Regions from separate parts of the Bradyrhizobium sp. IC4060 genome, predicted to be linked through region 3. Evidence: predicted binding sites of a transcription regulator. Region 3 holds the regulator's gene; each other region holds the start of a gene.
The links. The regulator PhoB, encoded in region 3, activates phosphate uptake and scavenging genes when phosphate is short. The targets are predictions, from matches to a motif close to TGTCATNNANCTGTCAT.
Positions count from the first base shown of each region.

Region 1 (3,275 bases), on a different contig from region 3:
ACCAGTCGCCAGTCATGCTCGTCGGTGAGACAGTAGAGAACTTGATACATTGCCGGCCCCTATCGACCCGCACTTGAGCCGACAGTGGTGGACGATCGGTAACCGGCTACAAACCTGCTCCGGACGTGGTGAATGGAAGATGAGCGAGTTCGCTCACATTGCTGATCCTCGCGACGGCGCACCGAAGCAGCACCACGGCAGCGGGAAGCGAACAAGCACAAGCGCCGCGCGGACCATCGCGCGGCGCTCGTAGTTTCCTCTACTCAGCTCGCCGCGCGCAGATTCACCTTGCTCTCGGCGAGTGTCGTCAGCTTCTGGTCGGTCGCCTTCTCCTCCTCGAGCGTCTTGGCGAGCACCGCCGCACAATCGTTGCGGCCGAGCTGCTTGGCCCAGGCGATCAGGCTGCCGTAGCGGACGATCTCGTAATGCTCCGCGGCCTGCGCCGCATTGATCAGGGCCGCGTCGAGCACCGCCTTATCGGCGACTTCGCCGGCGGTCTCGTCGGCTTCCTCGATGATGCCGTCGATGGCCGGGCAGTCGACCGCCTTCACGGGGACGCCGTGCATCTTGAAGACCTCCTCGAGCCGCGCAACGTGCTGCTTGGTTTCCTCGAGGTGCGTCAAAAAGCCCTGTTTCAGCTGCGGATCAGTGGCCTTGGTCGCCATCTTCGGCAGCGCCTTGGTGAGCTGCTGCTCGGCGTAATAGATGTCCTGGAGCTGATGGACGAACAGGTCGTTCATGGTCTTGATGTCTTTTGTGAACAGTCCCATCGTTCTAATCCTCTCGGGTCTTGGGAACACGGAGGCGCCGGCTTGCACGAAAAAGCCGCGTATTCCGCCATGTTCGATTGCTGATGGAGCCTAACGACCACGCGGCATCGACGTTCCAAAAACGCCGATACGCCTCTGCGCTGGAACAATGCGGACGGCGCCGGGATTTGAGATCGTATCGGCACGTTGAGCGCGCGGGATGAGCCGGGTTTCGCGACTCATATGCTTAACGCGCCGCCGATATGAACCGCGTATGACAAAGTTGCCCGCCGAACGCAGAACCTATTGTTGTCAAGGGCTGCACAAGCCGCTGATTTTGCCTTAAATGAGCTGGATCATGCCTAGCGATCGATGCCTGCCTTTTGGCCGTGATCGCACCCGACCGGCCAATGTCTGGCCCGGTCGGTCTTGCCCCCCGCCGGGAGGATGAATGCACGGACTGCTGCCCGCGTTGAAACGCGGCTTCAACAGATGGATCGGCTGGCGACGGCTCGGCGTCGCCGCGAGCATCTTCATCATCGCCTTTGCGATCACCACGCTGGTGCGGACGCTCAAGGGCATCGATACCGGGGTCATCCTGACCGCGTTGACGGAGATTCCCCGCGGCAACATCGGGCTGGCGGCGATCTGCGTCTTCTTCGCGTTCTGTACGCTGACCTTCTACGACTATTTTGCGCTGCGAACGATCGGCAAGAAGCACGTGCCCTATCGCATCGCGGCGCTGTCCAGCTTCACGTCCTATTCGATCGGGCACAACATCGGCGCCACGGTCTTCACCGGCGGCGCGATCCGTTTCCGGATCTATTCGGACTACGGACTGAACGCGATCGACGTCGCGAAGATCTGCTTCCTGTCCGGCCTGACCTTCTGGCTCGGTAACATCTTCGTGCTCTCGATCGGCATGGCCATCCATCCGGACGCGGCCTCCTCGATGGATCAGCTGCCCTCCTCGCTCAACCGGTTGATCGCCCTCGGCGGTCTCGCATCGATCGGCGCGTATCTGGTCTGGCTCTGCATGGGCGAGAAGCGCCGTGAGCTCGGCCAGAAGGGCTGGAAGGTGGTGCTGCCCTCGGCGCCGCTGACCTTGGTGCAGATCCTGATCGGCGTCGTCGATCTGGGCTTCTGCGCCACGGCAATGTACCTCTTGATGCCGGCCAACCCGCCGATCGACTTCATGTCGCTCGCGGTCGTGTTCATCCTGGCGACCCTGATCGGCTTTGCCAGCCACGCGCCGGGCTCGATCGGCGTGTTCGATGCCGCCATGCTCGTGGCGCTGCCCCAGTTCGGCCGCGAGGAGCTTCTGGCCACGCTGCTGGTGTTCCGTATTCTCTATTTCGTGATCCCGTTCGGCCTTGCCATCTCCATCATGGGCACGCGCGAGCTTTGGACGAATGTGGTCGCGCCGTGGCAGGAGCGGCGGCGGCTGGCGGAAGCCTGCGCGCAGGCCAACCTGCCCAAGGAGGTGACGCCGATGGAACGCGAACGGCTGCTGCGGCAGGCCGGCAAGCGCTGAGCCGCCCAAGGCGCCGCCGGCAATCAAGCCGCCGCCGGCAATCAAGGCCCCTCGGAATCATCAGGCAAAGGTTGCGGGCAGGCGCACAATCCTCTCTTATTTCCGCCTCAACTTTGCCGTTGAAGACGCGGGCCATGATTTCCGTATTCCTTCGCACCCTCTCGGCCGGCGCCGTGCTGCTTGCCGGCATCCTTGCTTTGCCCGAGCGCGCCGCCGCGCAGGACGCCGGCACCATGCAGATCAGCTGGGAGGTGCGTAACCGCTTCCGGCTCTTCCGCGAGGAGCGCGACTTCCTGCTCCATGTCGAGAACGAGCGCAACCGCAGCATTCTAGCCGCCGAACAGTCCCTCGAGCTCCAGAGCGAGGGCCGCGGCTGGGCCCGCAACATGGTCAACCGGCTCTGCATCGACCTGCAGGGCCGGGTCAACCAGCCCTGCACCCGCGACAACGTCAAAGAGAACTACATCACGCCGATCGACCATCCCGTGACGGTGCGCCTGACCGGCGCGGTGCCGGTCGGCGCCACCTGCGCCTGGTCGTTCGATGACGGCGATGGCCCGCAGAGCTCGACCTTCGACTGCGCCGAGCCGATCAATTTGCGTGTCCGCTACGGCAAGCCGACGGTTGCGACCGTCGATGTCTCGGCCGGCTCCGATCCGACCCAGCGGATCCAGACCGAGATCCAGGTCCGCGACATCTTCATCGCAGGTCTCGGTGACAGCATCGCCTCCGGCGAAGGCAATCCGGACCGGCCGCTGGCGCTGTCGGACGAAGGCTTCTGCTTCCGCTCCTATCTCGGCACCGCCGGCGCGCAGTACTACCGGCCGAGCCGCCACGGCTTCAAGGGCGGCCGCGCCTGCGAGGCGCCGGATACGCTCGCCAACTGGCAGCGCTACAGCGCGCTCTGGTTCAATGCGCCGTGCCATCGATCGCTCTACAGCTATCAGGCGCGCACCGCGCTGGCGCTCGCGGTGCGCTACACCCACATCGCC
Region 1 covers NZ_JADYVJ010000004.1:21,339-24,613, forward strand. Annotated here, with positions in the region: gene I6F16_RS16095 (EAL domain-containing protein) at 1-50, opposite strand, end outside; gene I6F16_RS16100 (ferritin-like domain-containing protein) at 264-770, opposite strand; gene I6F16_RS16105 (YbhN family protein) at 1,201-2,283, shown strand; gene I6F16_RS16110 (hypothetical protein) at 2,418-3,275, shown strand, end outside.
Region 1: I6F16_RS16105 (YbhN family protein) is a predicted target of PhoB. The motif match lies at 1,013-1,029, and genes of this name have one in related genera.

Region 2 (3,275 bases), on a different contig from region 3:
CCGGCGGGATCGGTCAGGATCTGATCGAGGCGGTTCGCAAGTTCTACTTCACCGACGTCAGCGCCATCCTGCTGCTCATCGTCCTTACCGTCATGTTGATCGACTTCCTGACGGAACGGTTGCGACACCGCCTGCTCGGGCTGGAGGGAAGCACCCGATGAGCTCCTTCAGTTTTGAAAACCGGGCCGGCATTGCCGAACGGTATCCCGACGTCTTCCGGACCGATTGGTGGCAGCGGGGAAGGATCGCAATACTCGTCGGCGGGGCGGTCGGGCTGTTCCTGTTCGGGATCGTCCAGCTCGATATTCCCTTTAATCGGCTCTCCCAGGGCATGGTCAGGCTGGGCGAATTCGTCCAGCTCATGTTGCCGCCCAACCCGGGTTCTTGGGCGGAGGTCCTGAAATATCTGTATGCGCTCGGAGAGACGGTGTCGATCGCGTTTCTCGGCACGCTGGGTGGCGCGCTGCTCGCGCTGCCGGTATCCCTGCTGGCGGCGCGCAACGTGGTTGCAAACCGGATCATCCGCCTATTGACCCGTCGTGGCCTCGATACCATCCGTGGAGTCGATACCTTGATCTGGGCACTGATCTGGGTCGGCGTCGTGGGGCTGGGGCCGTTTGCCGGCATCCTGGCCGTGATCTGCAGCGATTTCGGAACGTTCGGCAAGCTGTTCTCGGAAGCGATCGAGGTCGCCGACAAGAACCCCGCGGAAGGCGTTCGGTCATCGGGCGGCAGCCATCTCCACAGCGTCCGGTTCGGATTGCTGCCGCAGGTATTCCCGGTCTTGCTGAGCCAGGTGCTCTACTATTTCGAGTCGAACACGCGATCGGCGACGATCATCGGAATCGTTGGCGCTGGCGGCATTGGCCTTCAGCTTGCCGAACAGATCCGGGTGCTGGAATGGCAGAAGGTATCGTTTCTGATCCTCCTAATCCTGATAACGGTATCGTCGATCGACTGGATTTCCGGCAAGCTGCGCTTCGCGATCATCGGCAAGCGGACGGTCGCCTAACGTCGTGCTGCAGTCTTATCGTTCCGATTGGATCGGAACGGAGCTCTGATTCTAGTTTTGACGCGTTTTCTCGACGCAAATCGTTTCCACCCCGGATCAAGTCCGAGGGCAGGCTTCGCTGGAAAACGCTCTGATCTAAGCGTTCTCCACCAAAAACTCCACCCGCTCTGCCGCAAAGCGCGAGTGCTTCGTCACCAGCGGCTTGCCCGTGAGATCGTGGTCGGTGGCGTCGACCACCAGGATCGGCCGTCCCAGCGCCAGGTCGAGCCGTGCGGCGTCGCTCGCGTCGACAATCCCCGCGGTGATTCTCGTTGCGCCACGGCGATAATCGCGGACGCCGAAATGCTCCAGCAGCTTCGTCATCGAGCGCGTTGCCGCGAACACGGCGCCTGCATCCGGGAACAGGTCAGCCGAGAGCCAGGTGGTGGAAACACAGATCGGGGTGCGGTCGGCGAGGCGAATCGCCTCGATCCGCACCAGCGGCGCGCCGGTCTTCAATCCCAGCTCTCGTGCGAGCTCGCGCGTCGCAACGTCATCGGTCGCCTCGATCAGCCGGCCATGCGGTTCGCGGCCATCGGCGCCGACGATCTCGGAGAAGCGCGTGCGCGAGCGCAAGGGATAAGCGAGCTTTTGCGCCTCGACATAGGTTCCGCTGCCGCGCTCGGCGCGCACCAGGCCGCGCTCGGCGAGGGCTGCCAACGCGCGCCGCACGGTGTGGCGGTTGACGCGATAGGTTTCGGCGATCTCCATCTCGCCCGGCAATTTGTCGCCGGCCGCAAAGCGGCCGTCGGCGATGCCGCGCTCGATGCCATCGGCCACGAGGCGCCATAGCGCGACGCCCGAGGAGGCTGTGTCCTGCATGCTCATGTCGCGGGAAACCTACTCCAGAAATCACAGCATTGTCACGAAACAGTCATGGCGCGTCCGTATGAAGTTGTCTATTATTATAGACAACTTCGGTGCGGCAAGTTCTGTAGAAGGTTCGATGGACCAGGTGACCCAGCACAACGACCAGCAAGCCCAGCGCAAGGCCGCAATGGCGGTGCTGGCGCACGCGGAGGCGGGCGAGATCGCCGCTCGCCTCCGCAACTTGGCCCTCCCGGACCATCAGGATCTGCGCACGCCCGAGAACGGCCTCGTCATGCTGCGCGGCCGAGTCGGCGGCGACGGCGCGCCGTTCAACCTCGGCGAAGCGACGGTGTCGCGCGCCGCGGTGCGGCTTGCGAGCGGCGAGGTCGGGTTCGGCTACACGCTCGGCCGCGACGGTGAGAAGGCGCGTCTGATCGCGCTGTGCGATGCGCTGGTGCAGTCCCGCGATTTCGGCGGAGCGGTGGAGCGCGACGTTATCGCGCCGTTGCGCGAGCAGCTTATGGTCAGGCGCAAGCAGGCGGCGGCAGCGGCCGCCGCAACGAAGGTTGATTTCTACACCATGGTGCGCGGTGAGGGGTGAGATCATGACCACGATTGCGGAACTGCCGCCGGGTTTCGCCGACAAGGTGCTGTCGGCGCAATCGACATTTCGCTCGGTCATGGACGCCATGGCGCGGCCGGGCTCGGTCCAGCGCATCGTGCCGATGGCGGGGGCGCCAGGGCCGATGATGCGAGGCACCGCCGCGATCGCGCTGACGCTGTTCGACCACGACACGCCGCTCTGGCTCGACGCACGGATGGCGGAAAGCGCGGACGTGACGAAGTGGCTGAAGTTCCACACCGGAGCGCCGGTTGTGCAGGATTCGTCGGTTGCTTCGTTCGCGCTCATCAGTGACGGCGGCGCCTTGCCTTCGTTCGAATCCTTCGCGCTCGGCACCAGCGAGTATCCGGACCGGTCGACCACGGTCATCATCCAGGTCGACAGCCTCGCCTCCGGGCGCAGCTTCGAGCTGCGCGGCCCCGGCATCGACGGGGTCGCCACGCTGCAAGCGTCGATCAAGCCGTTCGACCTGTTCGAGCGCCTGAATATGAACGAAGCGCTGTTTCCGCGCGGCATCGATGTGGTGCTGGTCGCCGATGACGCCGTGGTCGCGATCCCCCGCACCACGCGCGTCGTGAGCAAGGGAAGCTAGAAGCATGTATGTCGCAGTCAAAGGCGGCGAACGCGCCATCGAGAACGCCCATCGCCTGCTCGCGCATAAGCGGCGCGGCGACCAGAGCGTTGCGGAAATCACGCTCGACCAGATCTCGGAGCAGCTCGGCCTGGCCGTCGATCGCGTCATGAGCGAAGGCTCGCTCTATGACCGCGAGCTCGCGTCGCTTGCGATCAAGC
Region 2 covers NZ_JADYVJ010000009.1:118,139-121,413, reverse strand. Annotated here, with positions in the region: gene phnE (phosphonate ABC transporter, permease protein PhnE) at 1-161, shown strand, start outside; gene phnE (phosphonate ABC transporter, permease protein PhnE) at 158-1,012, shown strand; gene phnF (phosphonate metabolism transcriptional regulator PhnF) at 1,148-1,879, opposite strand; gene phnG (phosphonate C-P lyase system protein PhnG) at 1,998-2,462, shown strand; gene phnH (phosphonate C-P lyase system protein PhnH) at 2,467-3,075, shown strand; gene I6F16_RS26085 (carbon-phosphorus lyase complex subunit PhnI) at 3,080-3,275, shown strand, end outside.
Region 2: phnF (phosphonate metabolism transcriptional regulator PhnF) is a predicted target of PhoB. The motif match lies at 1,913-1,929, and genes of this name have one in related genera.

Region 3 (3,275 bases):
GGCAAGTCCACCCTGCTGCGCATCTTCAACCGGATGTACGACCTCTATCCGGGCCAGCGCGCCGACGGTCAGCTGTTGCTCGACCATACCAACATCCTCGACCCCAAGCTCGACCTCAACCTGCTCCGCGCCCGGGTCGGCATGGTGTTCCAGAAGCCGACGCCGTTCCCGATGACGATCTACGAGAACATCGCCTTCGGCATTCGTCTCTATGAGAAGATCTCCAAGTCCGAGATGGACGACCGCGTCGAGAAGGCACTGCGCGGTGGCGCGCTGTGGAACGAGGTCAAGGACAAGCTCAATGCCTCCGGCCTGTCGCTCTCCGGCGGCCAGCAGCAGCGCCTCTGCATCGCCCGCACCGTCGCGGTGCGGCCCGAGGTGATCCTGTTTGACGAGCCCTGCTCGGCGCTCGACCCGATCTCGACCGCCAAGGTCGAGGAGCTGATCCAGGAATTGTCCGAGAACTACACGATCGCGATCGTCACCCACAACATGCAGCAGGCCGCGCGCGTTTCCGACAAGACCGCCTTCATGTATCTCGGCGAGTTGATCGAGTTCGACGACACCAGCAAGATCTTCACGTCGCCGAGCGATCGGCGCACGCAGGATTACATCACCGGCCGGTTCGGCTGAGGAGACGGAACATGGGTTCTGAACATACCGTAAAGGCTTTCGACAGCGACCTTCAGGAGCTCACCCGCCTGGTCGCCGAGATGGGCGGCATCGCCGAGCGCATGATCGTCGATTCCGTCGACGCGCTGATCCGCCGCGACGTCGCGCTCGGCCAGCGCGTCGTCGCCACCGACGTCGAGCTCGACGCGCTGCAGAAGCGCATCGAGGAGCGCGCCGTGCTCACCATCGCCCGCCGCCAGCCGATGGCCGTCGACCTGCGCGAGATCGTCGGCGCGATGCGCGTTGCGACCGATCTCGAGCGCATCGGCGATCTCGCCAAGAATATGGGCAAGCGCGTCGCGGCGCTGGAGACGGATTTCCATCCGCTCAAGCTGTTCCGCGGCCTGGAGCACATGACCGACCTCGTGCAGCAGCAGGTCAAGTCGGTACTGGACGCCTATGCCGCGCACGACCTGCCGGCGGCGATGGCGGTGTGGAAGGGCGACGAAGAAGTCGACGCCATCTGCACCTCGCTGTTCCGCGAGCTCCTCACCTACATGATGGAGGATCCGCGCAACATCTCGTTCTGCATCCACCTGATGTTCTGTGCCAAGAACATCGAGCGGATCGGCGACCACGCCACCAACATCGCCGAGACCGTGTTCTACATGATCGAGGGCCAGGCGATCACCGACAAGCGGCCGAAGGGCGACATGACGACCTTCGCCACGACGGTGCCGAACACCTGACGACTTAAGGAGCTACGACCACATGGGCGCACGCATTATGGTGGTTGAGGACGAGGAAGCTCTCACCGAGCTTCTTCGCTACAACCTCGAAGGCGACGGCTATGACGTCGAGACGGTGATGCGCGGCGATGACGCCGACACCCGCCTCAAGGAGCACATTCCCGATCTGATCGTGCTCGACTGGATGCTGCCGGGCCTGTCAGGCATCGAGCTGTGCCGGCGGCTTCGGACCCGCCCCGAGACCAAGCAGCTGCCGATCATCATGCTCACCGCGCGCGGCGAGGAGAGCGAACGGGTGCGCGGGCTCGCGACCGGCGCGGATGATTATATCGTCAAGCCGTTCTCGGTGCCGGAGCTGCTTGCGCGCGTGAAGGGCTTGCTCAGGCGCGCGAGCCCCGAGCGCCTCGCCACCGTGCTCGCCTATGGCGATATCGAGCTCGACCGCGACAAGCGCCGCGTGGCGCGCTCGGGCCGGCCGATCGATCTCGGTCCGACCGAATATCGCCTGCTGGAGTTCTTCCTGGAGCATCCCGGCCGCGTGTTCTCGCGCGAGCAGCTGCTCGACAGCGTCTGGGGCCGCGACATCTACATCGACGAGCGCACCGTCGACGTGCATATCGGCCGCCTGCGCAAGCTGCTCAATCTCGGCCGCGAGCAGGACCCGATCCGCACCGTCCGCGGCGCCGGCTACGCGCTGGACGATCGCTTCGCGAAGGCTGAGCAGACGTAAGGCGCCAGCGACAGCTGGTTTGGCGAACTGCGGCGCCGATCTCGGCCGTCATCCCGGGGCGCGCGCAGCGTGAGCCCGGGATCTCAGCGCGAGCGCTTGCGCTCTTCGCGATTAGCCACAGGACGTGGTTTGGCGAAGACTCGGAGTGACCATCTCGCGCAACGATTGCGCCCCGCGGTTACGGATCCCGCATTCGCGGGGATGACACCGAACGATTGGGAGCCGTCATCGTGTGACGGCTGCAGTCTTGGCGATCAAGCTTGGCGATCAAAGCTTGGCGATCAGGGAATTCCGCAAGCTCACCGCGTGCCCGGTTTCGGTGCTGCGCGACGGCGGTCCGCTGCGGGCTGATAGGCCACGCGCGAATGCTGGGCGCAGTAGGGCAGGCCGGAGAGCGCCTTGCCGCCGCAGAAGAAGAAATCCGGGCTCGAGGGATCGCCGACCGGCCAGTGGCAGGTCGCCTCGTTCAATTCCAGCAGCGACAGCCGCTGGCTCATCGGCACCACGTTGTCGTAGGTAACCGGCTCGGCTTCCAACTCGACCTCGAAGGCCTGCGCCAACGCGGTGTTGCCGCGCGCGACGGGGCGGGTCACCCGCATCATATGCTGCGCGGGCCGTGCCTTGCGCGGCCGCGGCGCTGCCGATGAAGGGCTCTTGGCGCGGCCGGACAGGCCGAGCCGGTGCACCTTGCCGATCACGGCATTGCGGGTCACATTGCCGAGCTCCGCCGCGATCTGGCTGGCCGAAAGTCCGGCCTCCCAGAGCTTCTTCAGCTGCTCGACGCGATCATCGGACCAGGTCAAAACCGTCATTGCACCCTTTCCCTCGCTGCGCGCCTGCCATCCTGGGGCCTTCGCAGCGAATGCTTTAGCCTTGAAAAACCCGTGCCGTCAGAATCCCTTAAGGCTCGCCGGGCGCGCTCAAGACGCCCGAACGTTTACGCCGGTACATGAGGACTTCTGGGATCAGAACTGCTGCACGAGATGTCGTATCTGACAGTCCAAACGCTACAATATGGCGTGACTCCCGCGCAAGAGTCCGCCGACTCGCTTCCACATGTTCCGTGGTGAAAAACCCGCAAAATCGGCACCGCAAGACTACGGAATCAGCGTTTCGCGAGGCTTTCCGGGCGGCATTGACACCCGTCTTGCCAGGCATAAGATAGTGCCACGTGCCGCCCTTAA
Region 3 covers NZ_JADYVJ010000010.1:187,016-190,290, reverse strand. Annotated here, with positions in the region: gene pstB (phosphate ABC transporter ATP-binding protein PstB) at 1-633, shown strand, start outside; gene phoU (phosphate signaling complex protein PhoU) at 645-1,361, shown strand; gene phoB (phosphate regulon transcriptional regulator PhoB) at 1,384-2,091, shown strand; gene I6F16_RS27890 (GcrA family cell cycle regulator) at 2,391-2,903, opposite strand.